2 regions of the uncultured Succinivibrio sp. genome follow, and region 1 is predicted to be linked to the other one. Evidence: predicted binding sites of a transcription regulator. Region 1 holds the regulator's gene; the other holds the start of a gene.

Region 1 (12,724 bases):
TTATGCAAGTTCTAAGATCTGCAGTAAGTGTGGCGCACTGAAAAAAGATTTAACGCTCAAAGACAGAGTATATGAATGTCCTGAATGTGGATTGACAATAGATCGCGATCTGAACGCAGCGATTAATCTTAGACAAAAGATAAAAATCGTAGGGGAAGCTATCTCCGAACTGAAGCCTGTAGAGCTGACGGCTCTGTTATCTGATTTAGCAATAAATGGGATAACAACCAGCAGTGTTGAAGCAGGAATTTGGTAAAAGCCTATAAATTTATAGCTTTTTATATATTTTTATAGGTTTTTGTAGATCCAAACTAGCGGAGTATATTCCTGGATAATTCTGATTGTCTTCAGTTATGTTTCTGAATTCTTTTCTAATCTCTTCGTTAGGAATGTGAACAGCAAAAATTTTGTCGTTATCAATACCTTTTAGTTCTGAGTCAGGAACAATCGCTAGATAACCCAAATGAATCAGAAGAGTTAAAACATCGTTCTTGGTTTCAAAGGTTGTCATATCATTGTGGAATTTTGCAGTATTTACAACAACCTCATTACCTGCAATAAGTTTTACAATCTCGTCTCGAAGTCCTTCCATATTTAAATCAATATATCTGCGAAGACTCTCAAATGTTTCTGTCTGTGTCCAGTAACTAGAGAACTTTTTCCTTTGAATTGCTTTTACAACAGAATTTGGATTATAAAGATGCAGTGATTCATCAAAAGAATAGCCGTCATACCATTTTTTCATGGTATTAACATCAATCTGGTATGTATCGCAAAGATTGATAACTTCATCCTTTGTAAAGCCAATATATGATGCATATTCACCAGGATCAGTCATTGAATATTCATCAAACATATTAAGCGCACTGTGAGAACCGTATTTCTTGATTGGAAGAATACCTGTCATGTAGGCTAGAGCAACATAGCTCTGATCTTTTAGTAGGACTATTAGATAATCCAGGTATTTCTTTATTCCTGTAGCATCAGTTTGCTTCTCTCGCAGGATGCAGTCCCATTCATCGATAATGAATACAAAACCTTTTTTGATCTGTTCGTTTCCATCATTTGATTGCTGATAGACACAGTCTAAAACATCGTAAAGTTCTGTAAATTTACTTACATCAATTGAAGGGTACTGTTCGCAGATTTCCTCTTTTATAAAGTTATTCAGATCGTTCAGCATCTGATCAATATCATTTTTGGCTCTGGAGAGAAAACGCTGCATATTGATAAAGATGGTGTTGTATTGATTCAGGTGTTTCTTATATGAATCTGATTTTGCTATTTTTAGGTTATCAAATAGAAAGGAACTGTCTGTATCTTTTGAATAATAGGCGCAGAGCATATTTGCAGTAACTGATTTTCCAAAGCGTCTTGGTCTGCTGATACAGATGTATTTCTGGGTGGTACTGATATTTTCATTTAGAATGGCAATGAGATCTGATTTATCAATGTATATCTTTGCATTTAATGATTCTTGATATTTTTCAAATCCTGGATTTAAATATGAAGCCATTCCACTATCTCCTGCTTTTATTCTCTATTCTAGCAGATTCTTCTTGCTTATCAGCAAGCAGAGTATTGGGGCTTTAGATCTGGAGCCTTTAATATTATTCAAATTATGCTGAGAAAGAATAACTGCAAAAATAGCTCTTAGATCAGCTTCTTTCTCTGCGAGGATGATTCAATGCCTAAAGCCTCTCTGTATTTTGCTACAGTTCTTCTGGCAACATTCATTCCTTTCTCTAAAAGCAGTTCAGACAGTTTGCTGTCAGAGAGTGGCTTGCGAGGATTCTCACCTGCAATCAGATCTTTGATGAAGGACTTAACTGCAGTTGCGGAAGCGGCACCGCCGTCATCGGTTCCTACAGAGGAGGAGAAGAAGTACTTGAGTTCGAAGGTGCCCTTAGGGGTATAGATGTATTTTTCTGTAGTGATTCTGGAAATAGTGGACTCATGCATCTCAATTTCTGTTGCCACATCATTGAGAACCATTGGCTTCATTGCAGATGGTCCTTTGTCCATGAATTCAGTCTGGTGAGCAACAATACAGCGGGAAACCTTCAGTAGGGTCTCATTACGCTTTTCAAGGCTGGATATAAACCAGTTTGCCTCCTGCAGATGAGATTTAAAGAATTCCTTCTCCTGAACTGTTCTGGCCTGTTTTGAAAGCTGACTGTAGGCTTCGTTGATCCTGATGAGAGTATTGGCTGAGGAATTCAGTTCAGCTGTATAGTTGCCATCTGATGTCTTTACAACAATAACATCCGGAATAACAAAATCGGTTTTTTTGGAAGGGGCAAAATTACCTGGTCTTGGGTTCAGCTTCTGCAGAACCGCAATGATTTCCTTAAGAACATTTTCCTTAATGGACATCTTCTGACAGAGACTTCTGAAATCTCTGTTGGAAAGCAGATCTGAGTATTCTGAAATAACTTTGATGGCCAGATCTCTGTATGGGGTTGAGCTGTCCATTTCATGGAGCTGAATCAGCATACACTCGGCAGCATCTCTTGATGCCACTCCCAGCGGATCATAGTGCTGAACAAGCTTTAGAATTGCTTTGACATCATCTAGAGTGGTTTCAGGATCATCTTTCTGCACTGAGCTTAGGATATCCTCAAGTGATTCGGTGATATAGCCTGAGTCATTGATTGCATCAATAATATTCATGGCTATAAGCTTATCAGTTCCTTCAAGAGGGGACATCTCCAGCTGGAAAATCAGGTGGTCTCGTAAGGTTTCTGTGGTTTCACCCTCATAGATATCGTTGTTCTCTATGGCCAGGCCTTTGGAGCTCTTGTTGATATAGTCATCGTTACGGATTAGCTCATCTTCTTTAACAGAGGTGACGTTGTTTTCTTCAACAGCTGTATCCTCGTTTGAGGTACTCTGACTTTCTGATATGGATGAAGAATTGGAATCTCTGAAAGGATCGAAATTCTCGTCTCCATAATTGTCATGTTCAATCATGGAGTCTGAGGTATTGCTTGCTGAGGAATCGTTGTCGAAGGGATCAAAGCCGTCGGAATCTGACTGCTCTTTTTCCTCAAGAGCTTCTAATGACTCGTCATTTGAGTCAGAAGAGACTTTCTCTAAAAAGGGATTTTCTTCAAGAACCTGCTGAATTTCCTGCTCAAGCTCAATAGATGACAGCTGCAGCAGCTTGATAGCCTGTTGCAGTTGAGGCGTCATTGATAATGTCTGAGTCTGAGCTGTTCTTAATTGCAGCGCGTTTCTTATTCCTGCCATAAATCCCTTATGTTTTATTACATTGAGAAGTCTTTTCCTAGATATACATCCTTTACTTTTGTGTTGCTTAGAACTTCGTCCGCAGTACCCTGCGCGATAATCTGTCCTGCATTAACTATATATGATTTTTCACAAACATCCAAAGTTTCACGGACATTATGATCTGTAATTAAGATGCCGATCCCTCTATTTCTCAAATGAAGGATAATCTCTTTAATATCGTTAACTGAAATAGGATCAACACCTGCAAAAGGCTCATCCAGCAGAATGAATTTAGGATCAGCGGCCAGAGCTCTGGCGATTTCAACACGGCGTCTCTCTCCACCAGACAGGGACATACCGGAATTGTCTCTTAGTCTTGCAATGTTGAATTCTTCTAGCAGCTCATTAACCTTTTCTTCACGCTGAGCCTTTGTCAGATTAGGTACAAGCTCCATAACGCCCATCAGGTTCTGATAAACAGTAAGCTTTCTGAAGATGGAGTTTTCCTGTGGAAGATAGCCAAGACCGGCTCTGGCTCTGGCATGCATAGGCAGAGAGGTAATATCCTTGCCGTCGAGAATGATGTTTCCGCCTTCAGAGGAAACAATACCAACAATCATGTAGAAGGATGTTGTTTTTCCTGCTCCGTTAGGACCTAAAAGGCCAACGATAGAACCGCTCTCAACATCTAGGCTGACATCTGAAACAACAGTTCTTTTCTTATAGGTTTTCTTTAAATGTAAAGCCTGTAATATACTCATTCTTATTTCCGGTAGGTATTATTTTTTCAGTTCCTGAGGCAGGAATGTGCTCTGTACTCTTCCGCCCTGGCTGTTTTCATTTGATGCTTTTAACTGTCTTGTTACAGTATTGTACTCAATTCTCTCGCCATCAACATGAGAGTTGTCTTGCCAGATTGTAGCTCTACCGATAAGGATCAGCAGATTCTTCTCTGGCAAATACTGAATAATTGATGACTGAGAGTGAACCAGCTTGCCGTCATCCTGGAGCTGTTTAAAGGTCGCAGGTTTGCCGTAGGCTTTAACTTCCTGGAGTTCACCCTTACTGTTTCTGGATAACTCAGCCTTATCAGCATGCAGTTCCATACTGCCCTGAGTGGCAACTACATCCTTGATAAAAATAGCTTTGTTGGATTCAAAATCTGCAATCTGCTCCTTTGAGATAATATTCAAAGGCTGCTCAGTATCGTCCTTTAATGCATATGCGCTTTGTGATGCAAGGGCTATCATCAGTAGAACTAACTTAGTCTTTCTTGCTCTTTGGATAATATGTAGCATGTGGTTTTCCCTTATAACTCATCACATTATTTGATAGATTGAATTTAAAATTGGTGCCTTCGGTCTGGAACACATGTCCGTAAATGGTTACAAGATCTTTGGAGGTTACTTCATCAGTTGCAAAGCTGTAGACAAGATTATCTGCAGTTGCCTTGTCGATGACTGCATCCTTAAAACCAGGATAGATGACTACATCGCCATTTACAATGGCGTAGTCATTGGACTTCATTTTGCCTTTCTGGCCCTTAAGATGCCAGATATTAGGATTGTCAGCATCCTTGTAGTTGTAAGCTGTGATCAGCGGATCATCAAAATGGTACATATTTCCCTGATCGTAGAATTCTGTTCTGCTTGCAATCATGGTTCTGGTTATTTTTCCTGTTTTATCAAACAGGGTTCCGTTAGAGTCTGTTGCAATAAATGTAGGCAGCCCAGACATATCCTTAACTTCCTGTGTTTTTAAAGTTAAGGTATAAAGGTAAATGGCTGACGATATGAAAGCAAAAAGTACCGTAATCAGTATCGATTTTTTAGTAACGTTCATCTACAAATCCACCATCCGGATTCAGGATCCCCTTTGACATTAAAATCAGATCGCACAGTTCTCTTACTGCACCATAGCCTGCATTACAGGTAGTTATATAATCAACCTGTGATTTGATGAAAGGATGGGCATCATGGGGACAGACACTTAAACCGGCAATTCTGAACATTGGCATATCATTGAGATCATCTCCGATGCATACTGCCTCATCCGGAGATATATTCAGTTTTTCACATAAATTTGTCAGGGCAGTGTTTTTTGATTTCTCTCCCTGAATGATGTGCTGAACCTTGAGATCCTGCATGCGTCTTGCAGTCAGATTTGCCTCTCTGCCGGTGATAACTGCACACTCGATTCCTTCTTTAACCAAAGTATGGATTCCAAAACCGTCCTTAGTATTAAATCTTTTTAACTCTAGATTTTCATTGTCATAGATAATGCCGCCGTCAGTTATGGTTCCGTCCACATCAAATGCCAAAAGCTTGATGGTTGACAGACGGGTCAGAAATTCTGCGTCAACTTTTCCATAGCAGGTATTAACGGTAGTAACTTTTTTCATATTATTCCGGTATTTTCTTTGGATAAAAATCATCCAGATGTAAAAATAAACTCAGTACATTTTTCAATGTACCAACTTTAAGTTTAATTGATAAATTAAAGACTAGAAAAAACATGCGTAATTATAACAACTATTAATGTGATTTTGCGACCAACAATATTCATATTGTTGTCTCTATATATGGACAATTTCGCCTATACTGAATTTATGTGCCTTATTAATTTGGTACAATGCAGGTATCATAAGAGATTAATTTTGAGTATTTTTATCGGGTATCTGTTTTTTACCTATACTCTGATTAAATTCTCTGTTATCCGTATATAAAAAAAATTAAATGTGTTTATGAGTGAAATCCTAAACGAAGATAGTCTTATTAAAGTTAATAACGTATCTTTCTCGTATGCCAGTAAGCAGATTTACAAGAATCTGTCGCTGAATATCCCTAAAGGAAAAATTACAGCGATTCTCGGACCTTCAGGTACTGGTAAAACTACGATCCTAAGACTGATAGGTGCACAGCTTGTCCCAGATGAGGGGACAATCGAATTTGACGGCATCAACGTTCATTCACTGAAAAGAAATGAGCTTTATGAACTCAGAAAAAGAATGAGTATGCTTTTTCAGAGCGGAGCTCTGTTTTCAGATATGAATGTTTTTGACAATGTCGCTTTTCCTATCAGAGAACACACAGCTCTTCCTGAAGAGTTGATTCATGATGTAGTTTTAATGAATCTTGAGGCCGTAGGAATGAGAGCTGCTGCCTATCTGTACCCTTCAGAGCTTTCAGGCGGTATGGCACGACGTGCCGCACTTGCCCGTTCTATTGCTCTGGATCCTGATCTCATCATGTATGATGAGCCTTTTGTTGGTCAGGATCCTATTACCAAAGGCGTACTGGTTAAGCTTATTGCTGATATCAACAAATCCTTAGGCAAAACTTCAGTTGTTGTAACACACGATGTGAAAGAGATACTCGAAGTTGCCCACTATGTCTATATTCTTTCGGAAGGTTCGGTTTTAGGAAGCGGAACTCCACAGGAGATTGTAAACAGCAGTGATCCTAGAGTTATTCAGTTTATTCAGGGCGATTTTGATGGTCCTTATGCTTTTAAACTAAAAGGCTCTCAGAATTATATCGAGGAGCTGTAATGTTAGAATTATTTGGTATTTTAGGAAGATATGCGTTGAAAAAGATCTCCTCTTTAGGGAGATCTACAATCATTTTTCTTCATTCAATCATAGCGATACCTAACCTAAAAAAATCATTTCCTTTACTGATAAACCAGATTTATTTTGTTGGTGTTCAGTCCATCATTATCATTCTGGTTTCAGGACTGTTTATCGGAATGGTTTTAGGTCTGCAGGGCTTTAATATCTTAAAGGATTTTATGGCTACAGGTTCTCTGGGAACCCTTGTGGCTCTGTCTATCATCAGAGAGCTTGGCCCTGTGGTTACCGCACTGCTGTACGCAGGTAGAGCAGGTTCTGCACTGACAGCTGAAATTGGTCAGTTAAAGGCTTCTGAGCAGCTTTCAGCCATGGAAATGATGGCGGTTGATCCTCTCAGACGAATCATTGCTCCAAGATTCTGGGCCGGTCTTATCAGTATGCCTATTCTCTCGTTGCTTTTCTGTCTTATCGGTATATATGGCGGAAAGCTTGTTGGTGTTGACTGGCTTGGTATTGACGATGGTATTTTCTGGTCAGGTATGCAGGCCAGCGTCGATCTTACAGAGGATCTGGTTCCAATGATTATCAAAGCTGCAGTCTTTGGTTTTGTCTGTACCTGGATTGCTCTTTTCAACGGTTATGACTGCCGTCCAACTTCTGAGGGTATCAGTAGAGCTACCACCGCTACAGTTGTGCAGTCATCATTAGCGGTTTTAGGTCTGGATTTTATTCTTACAGCATTAATGTTCTAGTAGGTAATTAGTAATGAAATATTTAAAAACAGAAATCATGGTTGGCATTTTCATGCTGTTAGGCATTATCGCTGCATGTGTTCTTGCTCTGCAGGTTGCAGGTCTGGTATTAAATTCCAAAGCAGAACTGTATACAGTCTATGCCAAGTTTGAGAATATCGGTTCATTAAGATTACGTGCTCCTGTCAGAATCGGCGGTGTTGCCATCGGCAGAGTTACCGCCATCAATCTTGATGGTGAGAGTCTGACTCCGGTTGTAAGTATCGGTATCGAGAAAAAATTTGATAAAATCTCCAGCGAATCAAAAGCCAGCATTCAGACCTCTGGTATTATCGGTGAGCAGTATATTGCCATTACTCCAGGCTTCTATGATGAGGATCTTGGAACCACCTATCTTAAGAATGGTGATTACATCACCGACACCGGTTCAGCTGTCGTGCTTGAGGATCTGATTTCAAAGTTTTTATTTAATTCCTCACAGGATGCCGAAAAATCAAAGGCTAGTGCTGCAGAGACAACCACAGATTCAAACACTGATTCAACTAAGGAATAGGGTAGTTTTACTATGAAAAAGATTATTGCGCTTTTATCAGCTTTTATCGTTCTTATGTTCAGTTTCACCGCTCAGGCAAATTTTGACATGAGCAATCCTTATCAGCTGGCAAATGATGTTGCTGTAAATACCGTCAAGGAAATTAAAGCCAACAAGGATAAGATTTCTGACAATGCTGTTTCCGAGAAGATCATTCAGGATAATCTGTTCCCTTATATCGACATCAAATATGCAGCCTACAAGGTAATGGGAACCTCTCTTAAGACTCTTTCCAAGGAAGACAGAGAGAAGTTTACCAATGCATTTGAAAAATACATGAAACAGAGCTTTGTTTCAGTTCTTTCAAAGTACACCAATCAGGAAATTGTTCCTTCAGAGGTAAAGAGTGTTCCTGAAAGTGAGTCTCTGGTTTCTGTAAAGATGATTATCAGAGAGAGCGGTAAAAAGGATTTAGAGCTGGTTCTGAAGATGCGCAAGAATTCAAAGACCGGTGAGTGGAAGGCCTTTGATCTTATCGGCGAGAACATTTCCATGCTGGATGCCAAGGTTTCAGAGATTTCTCCAATCATTAAGAATCAGGGCGTAGATGCAGCCATTGCAAAACTGAATTCAACAGATAACAAATAAGCAGAGTTCCTGGTGGGTTATGGATAATCTTACAGAATTAACCTTTACTACTGTGCCAAAGCTGTGGAAACAGCGAGATGAAATCTTCAAGAATTCAGTTTTTGATATGCAGAATATCAGAAAGATTGATGCGGCCGGTGCTGCCTATCTGGTGCAGTGGGCCAAGTCTTTAGACAGTAAAAAGATTAAATTGCTTAATGTTTCACAGACTGCAGTAAATTTGATCACAACTTATAGACTTAATGAGATTTTAGAAATCAAGAAGTAACTTATGGCAGAACAGAAACATTTTGAAGGCTTTGATGCCGCCCCTGCAGAGGAGAGCCGCAGTGCTCACAAGCGAGAGGCTCAGGCAATCAGAAAGCTTGTGGAAAAGATAGCTGATCTTGGTGATCAGAGCTTTAAATCCCTGGTTATTCCTCAGGATGTCAAGGATGCTCTGATTATTGCAAGAAAACTCAAGCCAAAATCAGATGAAAGACGCAGACAGCTTCAGTATGTGGCTAAGCTTCAGAGAGCCTATGACGACTCTGATCTTGAGCAGCAGGTTAATATGCTGGGTGCCTCATCAAAGGTTGATCCTAATGCCCTAAAGCTTGAGAAGTTAAGAGAGAAGCTGATTACCGGAGGAATTGAGGTAGTTAACGCCTTATGTAATCTGGCAGCTGAAATTGACAGAAACAAGCTTAGAAACCTGGTTAAGAAGGCCAAGGAAGAATCCGCTAAAATCGAATCTGAGGAAGTGGCAAAGCCTAATTCCAGAGCTTTGTTCAAATATGTCAAAACTGAACTTGCAAAGGCAAAGGTTCAGATCCCAGACGACCTCATCAAGTAATCCTGATCTGACGTCTTTGCCTTTGGTGAAGACGTTAGAATTCTATAGGTGATTCTACAGAGAAATCCTTATCTGAAATCGGCATAAAGCCAATCAGTACATTCTGCTGCTCACGGAAGGCTGGAACCCATTTCTCGTTCCAGACCTGAGTGGTTACAAACTGAGGCTTGAAACCTTCCATGCCGTTTTTCTCAGCATAGCCTGCAGCAAGTTCCTCATGTGACCATACAGGAAGAATACTGAAAATGTTATGATCCTCATCTTCCTCTGTATCTTCAAGAATCAGTGGGCCTTCGCTATCAGCAAGAATGTAGAAGCCATTTTCTTCTTTGGCAACTCTCATAAACATTGCCTGTCTGTATTCTGCATTTAGAGACTGGATTGCCTCATATTCTTTTTCTGTAAGTTTTGCCATATAGTCTCCTAATAGCCTCTTTCTAGTATTGGTTTTAAAAACTGCCCGGTAAATGATTCTCTACATTCACTGACCTCTTCAGGAGTACCGCAGACGATTATATTTCCGCCGTTACGTCCACCTTCAGGTCCTAGGTCGATAAGATAATCTGCAGACTTGATTACGTCAAGATTATGTTCGATTACTATAACAGTATTTCCCTGATCTCTTAATCTGGTCAGAACATCCAGTAACAGTCTCACATCTTCAAAGTGCAGACCTGTAGTAGGCTCATCAAGAATGTAAAGAGTCTTACCGGTAGCCTTCTTTGACAGTTCTTTAGAGAGCTTGATTCTCTGAGCTTCACCGCCTGAGAAGGTTGTAGCAGACTGACCTAGGGTAATGTAGGATAGGCCCACGTCCATCAGTGTCTGCAGCTTAGATGCGATGGAAGGTACTGCCGAGAAGAACTCTAAAGCCTGCTCAATGTTCATGTCCAGAACATCGGCGATAGTCTTGCCTTTATATAAAACTTCAAGAGTTTCTCGGTTATATCTCTTACCGTCACACTCTTCGCATTTTACATAGACATCAGGCATGAAGTTCATGGAAACCTTGATGGTTCCATCGCCCTGACAGGCTTCGCATCTACCTCCCTTTACGTTAAAGGAGAATCTGCCAGGAGTATAGCCTCTTGCTCTTGATTCAGGAGTTTTTGCAAACAGGTCTCGTATATCAGAGAACAGTCCTACGTATGTTGCAGGATTGGAACGAGGAGTTCTGCCGATAGGACTCTGATCAATACAGATGATCTTGTCAAAATGCTCAAGTCCCTCTATCTCTCTGAATGGAGCTGGATCATCATTTGCTGTGACTCCGTTTAGTTTACGCTCGGCAATTCTGACCAGGGTATCGTTAACCAGTGTTGATTTGCCAGAACCTGAAACGCCTGTTACTACCACGAAGCATCCAACAGGGAAGGATACGTCGATATTCTTGAGGTTATTGCCGGTACATCCCTTTAAAGTCAGGAGCTTTGATTTCTTTGGTTTGATTCTTTTCTTTGGAATTTCAATGCGTCTCTTGCCTGAGAGGTATTTACCGGTCAGGGAGTTTTCGCATTTTTCAATTTCATCAACTGGTCCCTGAGCGATTACTTCGCCACCGTTGATTCCGGCTGCAGGACCGATATCTATAATCTGATCTGCAGCTCTCATGGTATCTTCATCGTGCTCTACAACAATAACTGTATTGCCGATGTCTCTCAGATTCTTCAGGGCATCAAGGAGCTTTGAGTTATCCCTCTGATGAAGACCGATACTAGGTTCGTCCAGCACATACATAACACCGGTCAGACCTGCACCGATCTGACTTGCCAGCCTGATACGCTGGGCTTCACCTCCGGATAGGGTTTCAGCTGAGCGCGACAGAGTCAGATATCCAAGTCCAACGTTTATCAGAAATCCCAATCTGGCTCTGATTTCCTTTAATACTCGTGAGGCAATATTCTTTTCCTGCTCTGTAAGCTTTATTTCGGAGAAGAACTGATAGCACTCCTGTATTGAGTAGTTATTAATCTCTGGTAAGGATTTATTGTTAACAAATACGTTGCAGTATTCCTTCTTCAGCCTTGCGCCATGACAGTCAGGGCAAGGCAGTGGTCTCATCAGTTTTGAAATATAGACTCTTACATACTCAGATTCGGTTTCGCGTGATCTTCTCTCGTAATTAGGAATAACACCCTCAAATGGCTCAAAGCTGGTCTGGGATTTCTTTCCTCCAGAGTAGACCATTTTCATAGGAATGGCTGTAGTGCCAGTTCCATACATGAGCAGATCAACTTCCTTTTTGGTAAGCTCACTAAATGGTTTCTGAAGATCTATATCGTAATAATCGGCAACAGCTTCTAATTCCTTATAATAGAAAGGATTTCTTCTGTCCCATCCTAGAATTGCTCCCTCAAATACGGATTTGGTTTTATCAGGAACGATCTTGTCGATATCCAGAACCATCATTGCACCTAAGCCTTCGCATTTAGGACAGTATCCGTGTGGATTATTAAAGGAGAAATCTCTTGGTTCTAATTCTGGAATTGAATAGCCGCAGATAGGGCATGAGTAATGAGATGAGAACAGAATCTCATCCTCTTTTTTATGCTCCTCCATTGGACAGACCACGGCAATACCGTCAGAGTATTTGAGCGCGGTTTCAAAGGAATCAGCAAGACGCTGTTTTAAATCTGGCTTAACCTTGATTCTGTCTACAACAATATCAATATCATGCTTTTCTCTTAAAGCCAGATCTGGAGGATCGGAGAGATCGCAGATTTCTCCATCGACCCTGGCGCGGATAAAACCGTCTTTAGCCAGATCAGTAAACAGCTGTTTATATTCGCCCTTTCTTCCTCTTACCACAGGAGAGAGGATCATAATCTTGGTTCCCTCAGGCTGTTCCATAACCGCATCAACCATCTGGCTTATGGTCTGAGCTTTCAGAACCGTGCCGTGTTCTGGACATCTTGCCTCTCCGATTCTTGCCCAGATAAGTCTTAAATAGTCATGAATCTCTGTGATAGTACCGACTGTTGATCTTGGGTTGTGGGAGGTGGCCTTCTGCTCAATGGAGATAGCAGGGGATAGACCTTCAATTGAATCAACATCAGGTTTGTCCATCAGGGATAAGAACTGACGGGCGTATGCAGAAAGAGATTCCACATAGCGACGCTGTCCTTCTGCATAAAGAGTGTCGAAGGCAAGAG
Region 2 (12,724 bases), on a different contig from region 1:
CACCTGCAGAGTGATTTTGTGCGTCTAATCAGTTCAATTTGGTCTTTTTGGGGGAGATTTTTCAGTATCAGGTCGTTTTAATTAAATAACATCATAAAATCAGACACATATCATCGTCAGTCGGAGCTAGCAATAAAGTAAATCCTCTAAATATCAGATGTGTGCTGTACAAAGAGGATTTTCCTGTTCTTTACCGTTAAGGTATGGAAATTTGTTACAAACTATGGAGTTTATTTATGAAAAAAAATCTATTTCAAGGTGTAGCTATTCTACCAATAGCTTTTGCTTTAGCTATTACAACAGGCTGTGCTACAACCGAACAGTCTCAGCCTCAGGTTCAGACTGCAACCACAGCTGAATCAGCTGTAGTAAGTACTCCTGTAGCAGAGAAGAAAGTTAAAAAGAATCTGCCAACCGTTGCTATTCTTGCAACCGGTGGAACTATTGCCGGTACAGGCGCAGAGGGTAAATCAACCAACTACAAGCCTGGTCAGCTGAATGTTGAGGCTTTAGCTCAGGCAGCAAAACTTCAGGATGTTGCTAAGGTGCACGGTGAGCAGATCTGCAATATCAACTCAGATGATATCACCTCTGAAATCTGGCTTCAGATTGCCAACCGCATAAATAAACTCGCAAAAGATCCTGCTATTTCAGGTTTTGTAATTACTCACGGTACAGATACTCTTGATGAAACCGCCTACTTCCTGAATCTGGCCTTAAAGACCGATAAACCTGTGGTTGTAACCGGCTCTATGAGACCGGCAACCGCAATTTCTGCAGATGGCCCTCTAAATCTGCATCAGTCTGTTGCTCTGGCTTCAAATCCTGCTGCCAAGGGGAAAGGCGTTATGGCTGTTATCTCTGACAGAATCTATGGTGCCCGTGATGTACGCAAGATCAGCACCTTCAATGTAAATGCTTTCAGCTCCGGTGATTATGGGAGCATGGGCTATGTAATTGACGACAATGTTCTGTTCTACAGTCAGCCTGTGAAGAAGCACACTGTAAATACAGAGTTCAATGTTTCAAATCTGAAGACTCTACCAAAGGTAGCCGTGCTTTATTTCAATGTTGACACCGACGGTTCAGTTATTGACTACTATGCACAGAAGGGGTACAAGGGAATTGTTATTGCAGGTGCAGGCAGCGGTGAGTACAGTGTAAGCTGGAAAGAAGCAATTGCAAGACATCCTGAGATGATTGTTGTCCGCAGTACCCGTGTAGGAACAGGCTATGTTGCAGCAAGTGACGACTATGATATTGCCAATGTTCTGCGCTGTGATGATCTTCAGCCACAGAAGGCTGCAGTTCTTTTGAGACTTGCTCTAACCAAGACTTCAAAGAAGGCTGAAATTCAGAAGATTTTTGACAAATACTAATCCTTTTTCGAGCTGATAAGTTTCTTTTTAGGCCGGCTTATTCTGCCGGCCTTCCTATGTGCGTGTTTATTTATGCGATTTAACTCAACTCTTTGATATTTTTTCTTTTTGTATTTATTCAAAAGAAAGTACGATTAAACTAGTAGCAGTTTCTGTTTAGATGCCTGATTTCAAAGTTGGCACGCTAATTGATTAGATACTCATAGCGTTATGTGTCTGTCAGTTTTTTGACAGGAGGAAACTATGAGTTTAATGATCAATCCATTAGTAGCAAATCCAACAATGTTAAATCAGCTTCAGAGAATGCAGCAGAATATGCGTTCGCTACAGGTTGCATCAACTGGCACAAAAGATACATTACAGCAAAAGATTGAGAATGCACCTGTAATGGTGCCAGGTCAGAACGGATCGGATAAGACAGATTCGGTTCAGACAAAAGATAATATTGGTGCATTTGCCAATATGCTTCATGAAGCTTTTGAAAATGTTAATACCCTCCAGAACGACGCCGCCAATAAACAGACACGTTTTGATCTGGGGGATAGAAAAGTGACCCTGTCTGATGTAATGCTTGCAACTCAGAAGGCAAGTCTGTCCTTTGATGCGACAGTTCAGATCAGAAACAAGATGATTGAAGCGTACAGAACCATATCTCAGATGCAGATTTAGTGCATATTTGGATGATGAGGAACTAATATGTCAGAAAATGGATTCCCGGTAGCTCCTGGTACAGGTAATCAAGAGGGAAGTAATCTGCCTACCACAACAGACGCAAGTGAGGCTTCGTCCTCTGAGCTGGAGTCCACCGATACTGGAACTGCAGTTAATACTAGTCTGCCTGAAAAGCACTCCGCCATAAAAAGCTTTTTCAAAGATGGTGAAATGGTTCGCCGTCTGGTAATCCTCGTTTTCCTGGTTATTTTTGTTGCCGGTATTATTTTTGCGGTAATCAGTTTTACCTCTACTTCAACTAAGGCCCCTGATACAGAAAGAAAACTTGGTCAGTATTCCTCTGCGGAAATTGGAAATGTGCTTGATTTTCTGGATACAGAAGGCTTCAAGTATAAGCTGTCAAACAATAACACCATCATTGTTGATGCCAGCGAGTATAGTGAGATTACCGAGCAGATGCTGCGTAAAGGAATTGCACTGCCTCAGGAGTCAACTGATGAGGGTGATCAGATTATTATGACCGACTCTGGCTTTGGTGTATCCCAGAGAATGGAAAATGAGCGCATCAAGCATAGTCGAGAGGTTCAGCTTGCAAGAGCCATTGAACGAATTGACGGTATTTCTCATGCCACCGTTCTTCTGGCAATTCCAAAGGATAATGTTTTTGCCAGAGAGAAGAGCAGACCAAGTGCTGCGGTTGTTGTAACTTTAAAACCAAATACTTATCTGTCACCTGAAAATGTAAACTCAATCAGATTCCTGGTAGCTTCCTCTGTACATAATCTGTTATCAAAGGACGTTACTGTAACAGACCACAACGGACGTCAGTTAAGTGCTGAGGTCAAGGGCGATACTCCAGAGAGCAAGATTCAGCGCGAGTTTGAAATGAGAACTATGCGTGAAGCTCAATATCGAGACAAGCTCGATTCAATTCTGATGCCTATGCTTGGTCTTGGCCGTTATTCTGCTGAAGTTGACGTTACTCTGGACACTACCGTTCAGGAAGAAACAGCTCAGCTGTATAATCCTGACTCTCAGGCGATACGTTCAGAAACCTTAAAGGAACAGTCCGGCAATGAGGATAAGAAAAATCCTTATGGTGTGCCTGGCTCTCTATCCAATCAGCCTCCTGCAAACGCTGCAATTCCTCAGCAGTTAAAGGATGGTACAGGTAGCTCCTCAGATTCAACCTCAAACCGTAAGGAAAGCCGTGAGGCTGTTCGTAACTATGAGGTGGATACAACTGTAAGACATACCGTGCGTCCATCAAACATTGTCTCTCGACTGACAGTATCTGTCGCTGTTGACTATGACAGACTGTTGGATGCTGACGGTATGGTTAAGTATGAACCTCGCTCTCAGCAGGATCTGGATAAGATAGCAGATCTGGTTCGCGGTGGTTTAGGACTTAATGAAGCTCGCGGTGACTTTGTTAAAGTTGAAACTGTCTGCTTCCCTCATGGCGATGTAAAACCACCTCTACCTTGGTATGAGCAGGAATTCTTCTACAGACTTGTACGTATAGGTGGTTCTGTAATTGTTGTGCTGATTGTGGTTATCTTCGTGATACGTCCTCTGCTCAACAATCTGCTGCACAAGGACGAGGAGGATATGTCATCAGAGGCAGAGCAGGATGAGCTTGATTCTCAGTCTGCACTTGATGGCTATGACGATTTCAACCTGATTGCCAAGAACAAGGAACTTGCTGATCAGGTATACACCATCAATAACGAAGGCGGTATTGAACTTCCTAACCTTCATAAAGAAGCTGATCTGCTCAAGGCAGTCAGAACACTTGCTTCCAATGAACCTCAGCTGACAGCGGAAGTTGTTAAAGAATGGCTTAACGCTGATTTTAAGGAAAAGAACTAGGGTAGTACTATGTCAGATGAAAAAGTTCCTGCTGCGCCAGCCCCAGCTGCGATGCCAGCCATCGGTGGCGGTCAGAATGCTCTATTAGAATTCTCTGATGACGAAAAAACGGCATTGGAGGGTATGTCCGGAATGGACAAGGCTGTTCTTCTGATGCTGTCCTTATCAGAGGAGGATGCTGCTCAGATTTTCAAGAACCTTGAGCCTAAACAGGTTCAGAAGCTTGGTATCAGAATGTCTGAGATGGCAACTTTTTCTCAGGATCAGGTGAATGCTGTTCACAAGGCTTTCCTCAAGGAAGTAACAAAGCATTCAAATCTTGGTCTTGGAAATTCAGACTTTGTTCGCCATGCTCTGGTTTCAGCTCTGGGGTCAGAGAAGGCAAACAATCTTATCGAGCAGATTTCTCTTGGAACCGGTTCCCGTGGTCTGGATTCTCTGAAGTGGATGGATGCAAGACAGGTGGCAACCATTATTCAGAACGAGCATCCTCAGATTCAGACTATTGTGCTTTCCTACCTTGAGCCAGAACAGTCTGCAGAAATTCTATCTCAGTTTAATGAAACTGTAAGACTTGACCTTATCATGCGTATTGCAACCTTAGAAGAGGTTCAGCCAGCAGCTCTGCAGGAGTTGAACGAAATTATGGAAAAACAGTTCGCTGGTGCCGCTGGTTCTCAGACAGCCAAGATTGGTGGTCTGAAGAGTGCTGCCGATATTATGAACTACTTAGACAGCTCAACCGAGACTCAGCTGATGAATGCAATTCAGTCTCAGGACAAGGAAATTGGTGGTCAGATCCAGGATCTTATGTTCGTATTCGAAAACCTCAGTGGTGTGGACGACCGTTCTATTCAGACTCTGCTGCGTGATGTTCCTTCTGATGTTCTTCAGAAGGCTCTTAAGGGAGCAGATGACAGCCTCAAAGAGAAATTCTTCAAGAATATGTCTTCTCGTGCTGCTGCATCTATGAAGGAAGATCTTGCATCTATGGGTCCTACCAAGCTGTCTGATGTTGAAGCTGCTCAGAAGGAAATTCTTACAATTGCAAGAAAACTTAACGATTCAGGTGCCATTATGCTTAACCGTGGTGGTGGCGGTGGTGACTTTGTTTAATACTAAGGCTGTTCTAATATGAGTGATTTTTTTCAGAAGAACTCCTCCTCAGCCGAAGGCGATGTTGCAAATGCCTCTGACATAGCGAATGAAAAACCTAACAGGGTGGATATTCGCTATGACAAGAAGATTGCTACTGTAACATCAGCATCTAAGGTTTCAAATTACAAGGTTAAAGTCTGGCCGACCCTGTCTGACGATTTCGTGACCGGAACCAATGCTCTGGGTATGAATGTCGAGATGGTGGAACGCAAGCGTGCCTTCATGCGGCTTGAAAAGAAGCGTAATGATTATCTAGAAGAAGTTGCGCTTATTCTTGATGCTCACAAGATTTTAGAAGAGGAAGAGGCTGCTGATCGTGCGGCCCGCGGTATTACCAGCATCACTCTTGAAGAAGTAGAAAAAATCAGAAATGATGCTTATGAGGAAGGAAAGAGTCAGGGCCATGATGAAGGTTATCAGATTGGCTTTGATGAGGGAAAGACAGAAGGACTTAAACAGGGCCATGTGGAAGGTCTTGCTATCGGTAAGGAAGAGGGATATGCCTCCGGTCTTGAACAGGGCAAAGCTGATGGCTTTGAAAAGGGCCATGATGAAGGTCTTGAATCTGGTCAGAAGGTTGTTCTAGAACAGGTTGAGCGTTTCAGATTTTTAGCTGATTCCCTTGCAAATCCTCTGCGTGAGGTTGACAAGGAGGTTACCGATGAAATTGCCTACATCATTTCAAGATTAGCCAAGGTAATTATTAAAAAAGAAATCGATACAAATGCTGAATTCCTGAAAAAAAGCATTGAGCAGGCTATCTCTATTCTGCCTTCAGCTACCAAAGGTGTTTCGATTTATCTGAATCCTGAGGATTACGCGGTTATAAATGCGGCAATAGGCAATGATTATATTAAGGAACAGGGCTGGGATTTAAAAGAATCAGACAAACTTTCTTCCGGAGATATCAGAGTTGTTAATGATAATTCAGAAATAAACTGGAGAATCAACGACAGAATTGATTCTTTGCTCGAGGAGTTCCTTGCAAAGGTTTATCCAAGTGTCGATTCAGCTCTTCGTGAATCAATAGATGGTTGCCCTGAATACAATGAACTGCCTAAGAAAGCTCTGGCCCCAAGAAATCTTAATGATATAAGTGAGGTCTTAAAGAGCAAGGCTCAGACAACTGCTTCTGCAGAGGTTACTCCTGCGGAACCTCAGGAAGCTTTAGATCAGGATAATCTTGCTCAGACCATGCAACAGCAGGCTCCACTGACAGATGATCCTGCTCCTTATGTTGATGATTTTGGTCATCCTGTTTATCAGTCTCCTGATGGACAGCTTTATTACTTTGATGAAAACAATAACCGAGTCTATGTTGATGAAAATGGTGTTCCTATTGGAAGTGATCCTGTGGCGGAAGCTGAAGTTACAGCAGAAGTTCAGCCTGGGGCTTAACGGGAGACACTATGAGTAATCTTTTATCTCGTCTTCAGTCCGTAAGCCTTCCAGATCGCGAGCAGAGTCCTGTTTTGTCTGGAAGACTTACTCGTGTGGTAGGCCTTACCCTGGAAGCAGTAGGAATAAAAGTTCCCTTAGGCCAGCGATGCCGCATTGATACCAACGGTGGTCCAATGCTAGCTGAAGTGGTTGGCTTCTCTGGTGAAACTACCTATCTGATGCCTACAACAGATATTATTGATGTTCAGAATGGAGATCTGGTTACTCCCATCTCAAGTTCTGATTCCTATCCTTATGGGCTTCATCTTTTAGGAAGAGTGGTTGATGGTCTTGGTAATCCTATTGATGATAAGGGGCCGCTTACAGCTGAAACCGCAACCAAATGGAATCCTGTAAAGCTTAATCCTATGGCCAGACGTCCAATCAAAAAGCCCCTGGATGTAGGCATCAAAGCAATAAATTCAATGCTTACCATAGGTCAGGGGCAGCGTATTGGTCTGTTTGCAGGTTCAGGTGTTGGAAAATCAGTACTTTTAGGCATGATGACCCGTGGTACAAATGCAGATGTTGTAGTTGTGGGGCTGATAGGAGAGCGTAGCCGTGAGGTTAAAGAGTTTATCGATGATATTCTTGGTGAGGAAGGTCGAGCTCGTGCAGTGGTTGTGGCAGCTCCGGCAGATGCATCTCCACTGATGCGTCTTAAGGGATGTGAAACAACGCTTTCTATTGCCGAGTACTTCAGAGATCAGGGCTACAATGTTCTGCTGATGATTGATTCTCTGACCCGTTATGCTATGGCTCAGCGTGAAATTGCCTTGGCTGTAGGTGAACCTCCTGCAACTAAAGGCTATCCTCCTTCTGTGTTTGCTAAGATGCCTGCCTTAGTTGAGCGCGCCGGGAATGGTGGCGAAGGCCAGGGCTCTATTACAGCTTTTTTCACTGTGCTGGTTGAAGGCGATGATCTTCAGGATCCAATTGCAGACTCTGCCCGTGCTATTCTGGATGGTCATATTGTTTTATCCCGTCAGCTTGCAGACTCCGGTCACTTTCCTGCAATTGATATTGAAAAGTCTGTAAGTCGTGTTATGCCTGCAGTTGTTACTGCAGAGCATATGATTATGGCCAGAACTATAAGGCAGTGTGTATCTCAGTATTCTCAGAGTAAGGAGCTGATTCAGATTGGAGCCTATCAGAAAGGTTCTGATCCTAATATTGATCAGGCCATTATGATTAAGCCTTTTATTGATGAGTTTACAGTTCAGGATATGAAGGAGATTGTTCCTTTTAAACAGTCTTTAGAGGGGCTTGAACAGCTCTCCATGATCCTAATCAATGATGCTCAGAAAAGAGTTGATGCACTGACTGTCAAGAAGGGGCAGGCACCAGCTCCTGCACCATCCAAAGGCGCACAGCCTGCAGCCAATCAGTTTGTAAAGGTTAAGTAGATAGCCTATGAGTGATAAAGCGCTTAATCTTGTCCTGGATTTAAGAAAACGAGAGGAGGATGATGCCTTAGAGCTTCTGCTGGAAGCTCAGAATAATGTGGCTTCTTTCGAACGTCAGATAGCTCAGTTAAAGGAATTTGAAAACATCTATATTGAGGAGATGAAGGCAAAATCCAAGTTTCAGCTGGATATGAGTACCTACCTTGCATACCAACAGTTCATTAATAAGCTTGAGACGATTAAGGAAAGACAGGAAGCCGGTCTTGTAAAGCTTCAGGAACAGGAGAATAGAGCCCGTTCCAATTATCTTGATAAACAGCAGCAGCGAAAGATCATCGAATCTCTTATAGAAAAGCATCGTCTTGAGCGCGAACGCCTTGAAGCTAAGGCAGAGCAGAAACTCAGTGACGATATTGTCTCATCTAAACAGGCAAGACTTCTAATTGAAAAGATGAAGTAAACGCCTCAATTTCTGATTAAATTAAGTTCTAATTTCTAAGACTATTATGTTGATTATACGAAAGGTGTTTTTTGAGATTACTTTGCTTTGAAAAAAAAGTTGAGGATAGAGCTTAATTATAGAAGATCAGCTTTTAGTCTTTTTTGAAGCTAAAGCTGATCTGAAAGTTCATCAATATTAATCAGCATTATCCATTCTTGGAACACCATTAGGATCTAGTAACAGTGAACATGGTGAAACTGCATAGACAGCAAGGCAAATCAGGGCTGCAACGCCTTCCCATAAAATTCTGTCATTGAACAGCAGATATGCAAAAATAAATACAACGCAGGTAATAATTGCAAGAGTTGTGAATATTGGTTTCATTAGAGTAATCCTAAAATTTATCATTTCTCTGTAAAGGAAAACTGATTAGGGGAGGCACCTAGGTGACCTGCTACCTAAAGTGAAAAAAGTTTTCCGTTCGATAGATCTTTAAACTTAGCTGTAAGCCGGTCTGAGAGCTAACGTAACAACCGTGTACTCCAGAATGTCTGAATATTTTTTTGTAGAACTAACTTTACGTATGCCTGATTTCTCGTACATATAAAGCTTAGCCTAAATCTGATAAGTATAATTTTTGAGAAAATATACCTAATCTTACTTAACTTTTACATGCCTATTTTTGTTTTATTCTTGCCTAAAATTTTATACATTTCTATGGAACTCCTGATTTTATCAGTAAATAAAAATAGTGTTATTGCATAATTTTTTTAAATTATTATGCAGCTGCACTTAAATGGTGAGTTTTTTTATATTTATAAATCCTCCTCATTCTGTGGCTTTTTTTCTATTAAAAATTTTTCTTCAGAATTTCTTTCCATTAGAAATTGGCAGATAAATTGCATTTATGCTGTCATGGTTTGTGGATTTTAGATTAAAAAAATCTATAACCATTTGATTATAAATGTAATATCCTGGAACTATTTATGGAAAAAGGAGATGTGGAATGCAATCAGTAAGCAGCTCATATCAACTTGAAGATGCAAAGGTTGCCATAAGTGGCAATCTGAAATATCAGCCTGCCATGAATTCTGGATTAGATTTTTCTAAGATTCTGAAAGATATTTCTTTCTCTCAGTCAGACAGAATATCAAAAGAATCTTCTAATCATGTTCAGAAGCGAGTGCTTCAAAACAGAGACGTTAAGGGAAAAAGATCAGATTCGAATGCAGCTGATATTAGGGATAGCTTTAATTCAAAAGCAAACACACCTAAGATAAAGTCTAAAAGAGAGGAAATAAGATTAGATTCAAATTCACACAAAGAAAAGGTTATCTCCACAAGAGATTATCCTGACAAAAACATGGAGCAGAAGACTGCTAAAGCGGAAACTCGTGCTGATACTTATGTCTCCAATGAAGCAGAGTTTTCAGAAAAAACAGAGAAGACAGTTGCTCAGTCTGAATCAGTTAAGTCATCAGATACTGTTCTGTTATCAGAAGAGAAATATATAAACTCTGAAAATGGTAATTCCTCTGCAGAGATGGTTTCACTTATTGCTGCAAAATCAGTGGGACCTGAATCTGAGTCTGTATCAGAGAAATTGTCAGATGCTGAAATGCTGCCTGAAGCAAAGATTCAGAACTTAAATGTATTTTCAAAAGTGTCTGAGCTTGCACAGGAAAATGGTATTGATCTGACAACGGTAGATCCAAAGGTTTTAAATGAGCTTGTTTACAAGATGTCTGCAAATCCTTTGAAGGATTTTGATTCAAAGGCATTTGAAGAGGCTGCCGTGCAGTTCCTTAAGGGAGATGTTCTGGCCTTAAAGACCTTCCTCGCCAACGAAAGTTCTCCTGATATTCAGCCGTTCTCTGCTGCTGATGATGTAATGAGTATGCTTAAAGAACTTGACGGCACTGTTAAGGTTAATGCTGAAAAGCCTCTGTTCTCTATGACCGAGGACTTTGGAGCAAAGGATTTTGAGGTAATCGAGGATAGCATTAGGACTTCCATTAGTCTTGATGAAATTCTTGCAAAAGAGGATATAAAGACCAAGATTGAATCAATTCTCGACAATAAAAAGGAGAGTCTTCAGAATAATTTTGAAAAGTCCGTAGCTCTTCTTCAGAAGGTTGTTAGTGGTTCTTCGGTGGAGTCAGAATTGAAGTCTGAAATGCCATCTGCCAGAGTGGATGCCTTTGCAGTTAATCCTCGAATGCACTCAGAGAGTGGGGTAGGGATCAGTACAGATACTCTTTTCTCTAAATCCTTTTCTGAACAGGGAAATAGCTCTTCGATGTTCAGTCACTCCGGACAGCATGGTTTAGGGGCCCTAGCTTCTATGACAAAGAACGCCAGCGAGTTCAATCTTTCTGCTATGGAGCAGTCTAAGCTTGATTTGCTGAATATGTCATCTGATCTTAAGGAGAATGCTAAAGCGCTAGCAATGAAAGTGATGGAGATGTCTTCTCGAAATCTCAAGTCACTGGATCTGACCTTGAATCCTGAAGGCTTAGGCAAGATGCGAATTGTCATCGATGCTCAATCAGCAGAAGAAATAACTAAAATTTCTATCAGTGCTTCTCATTCGGGAACACGTGCAATGCTTGAAAGCGGTATTGATGTTCTAAAGAATCTGCTCGAATCCAATAGTATTTTTGCAAAAACTGAAGTTGCAGAATACGATGAGGAAAGGGCATTTAATGGCTCTTCATCGGATGAATTCTCTCAGAATTCCGGACAGAATCAGAAGCAGCATAAAGAAAATGAAGAAAATCAATCTGATAACGGCACAATCTTTGCAGGAGGTAAAACCGATGCCGAGGCGTCAGAAAATCATCATATAGAGAATAATGAAAATTTAAATAACTCACAAAATAGCAATACAGTAAGCTATTTTGCGTAGAAATATATGATAATTAAGTGAATAATTTTATCTGTGTGCCATAATATAAAAAAAAGGAGAGAATTATGGCTAAAGAAAAAGAAAAAGATAATGTTGATACAGCAGATTCAGATGATGCTCCTAAAAAGAAAGGTAAACTTTTCTTAATCATAGCTGTTGTTCTGCTGCTGATTGTTGGTGTTGGCGGTTATTTTGGTGTTGCGTATTTCAAGCATCTCCCTCCTTTTGAACCTCCTGGGCCAACCCCTGAGGAAAAAGCCGCACTGAAGGCAGCTGAGGAAAAGGAAAAGATGTTGCTTCAGCGTGATATCTATGTTCCTATTAAAGAAACCTTTACTTTCTCCATAAAGAGTGACAGAAGGATTCATACTGGACAGGTTGATGTGGTGCTGGTTGTTATTGGTGAAGAGAATGAAGCTTTAGCCAAAAACCATCTTGCTCTTATCACCAGTGTAATTTTTGAGAGACTATCAGCCCAGTCATACGAAGCCCTACTGCTTCCTTCAGGAAGACAGCGACTAAAGCGTGATTTACTGGATGCTGTGAGGGCAAAGATGTCAGAGCTTAACAAGACTCCGGTCGTAGACCAGATCCTGTTTACTAAATTTGTTCTACAGTAAGGAGCTTATAACGTGACCGAGTTTTTATCTCAGGACGAAATCGATGCTCTGTTACATGGAGCGGATGATGTTGAAGAGGAAAAACCCCAGGAAACTACTGGCGTCAAGACTTTTGACTTTGGCTCTCAGGAACGTATTGTTCGTGGCCGTATGCCAACTCTTGAGCTTGTGGACGAACGTTTTGCCCGTCACATGCGTATCAGCCTTTTTAACATGATGCGTCACAGTGCTGAAGTTACCTGGACTGGCGTGAACATGATGAAGTTTGGAGAATACACTCAGACTCTGTTCGTGCCTACCTCCTTAAACATGGTTCGTTTCCGTCCTTTAAAGGGTACAGCTCTGATCACACTGGAAGCCAGACTGGTATTTATTCTGGTTGAAAACTTTTTCGGTGGTGAGGGTAGATTCAGAACCAAGATTGAAGGTCGTGAATTTACTCCTACAGAAAGACGAATTACTCAGAAACTTCTGAAGATGGTGTTCGCTGATTACAAGGATGCATGGTCTCCTGTAATGGATGTTGAGTTCGAATACCTTGATTCTGAAGTTAACCCTTCGATGGCAAACATTGTTTCTCCATCTGAAGTTCTGGTGGTAAATCAGTTCCATGTGGATCTGGATGGTGGTGGCGGAGATCTGCATATCTGCTTCCCATATTCCATGATTGAACCTATCAGAGAGCTTCTGGATGCTGGTGTGCAGTCAGACAAGGGCGATACTGATGTAAGATGGAATAAAGCTCTACGTGAAGAGGTTATGGATGTCAACGTGGATATGCGAGTAAAGCTTCTCGACACACTTGTTTCCCTACGCGATGTGATGGA

What was found. Region 1 encodes sigma-54, which starts transcription at its own class of promoters, with help from an activator protein. Its sites were predicted from a motif close to TGGCACNGTTTTNGCTT; they were not measured.
Region 2: the regulator sigma-54 is predicted to act here: its motif matches at 9,258-9,274, upstream of QZU45_RS03780 (flagellar hook-length control protein FliK).

What each region holds. Positions count from the first base shown of each region.
Region 1 is NZ_CACVSS010000014.1:129-12,852, forward strand. It holds partial or broken gene QZU45_RS03360 (transposase) at 1-256, shown strand, start outside; gene QZU45_RS03365 (AAA family ATPase) at 269-1,516, opposite strand; gene QZU45_RS03370 (RNA polymerase factor sigma-54) at 1,654-3,243, opposite strand; gene lptB (LPS export ABC transporter ATP-binding protein) at 3,270-3,995, opposite strand; gene lptA (lipopolysaccharide transport periplasmic protein LptA) at 4,014-4,532, opposite strand; gene lptC (LPS export ABC transporter periplasmic protein LptC) at 4,498-5,076, opposite strand; gene QZU45_RS03390 (HAD family hydrolase) at 5,063-5,635, opposite strand; gene QZU45_RS03395 (ATP-binding cassette domain-containing protein) at 5,978-6,784, shown strand; gene mlaE (lipid asymmetry maintenance ABC transporter permease subunit MlaE) at 6,784-7,557, shown strand; gene mlaD (outer membrane lipid asymmetry maintenance protein MlaD) at 7,571-8,110, shown strand; gene QZU45_RS03410 (ABC transporter substrate-binding protein) at 8,123-8,737, shown strand; gene QZU45_RS03415 (STAS domain-containing protein) at 8,757-9,005, shown strand; gene yjgA (ribosome biogenesis factor YjgA) at 9,009-9,572, shown strand; gene QZU45_RS03425 (DUF2750 domain-containing protein) at 9,607-9,987, opposite strand; gene uvrA (excinuclease ABC subunit UvrA) at 9,996-12,724, opposite strand, start outside.
Region 2 is NZ_CACVSS010000016.1:11,914-24,637, reverse strand. It holds gene QZU45_RS03820 (asparaginase) at 237-1,379, shown strand; gene fliE (flagellar hook-basal body complex protein FliE) at 1,623-2,048, shown strand; gene fliF (flagellar basal-body MS-ring/collar protein FliF) at 2,076-3,923, shown strand; gene fliG (flagellar motor switch protein FliG) at 4,047-5,039, shown strand; gene QZU45_RS03800 (FliH/SctL family protein) at 5,058-6,479, shown strand; gene fliI (flagellar protein export ATPase FliI) at 6,491-7,927, shown strand; gene fliJ (flagellar export protein FliJ) at 7,935-8,387, shown strand; gene QZU45_RS03785 (hypothetical protein) at 8,565-8,753, opposite strand; gene QZU45_RS03780 (flagellar hook-length control protein FliK) at 9,376-11,277, shown strand; gene QZU45_RS03775 (flagellar basal body-associated FliL family protein) at 11,343-11,897, shown strand; gene fliM (flagellar motor switch protein FliM) at 11,910-12,724, shown strand, end outside.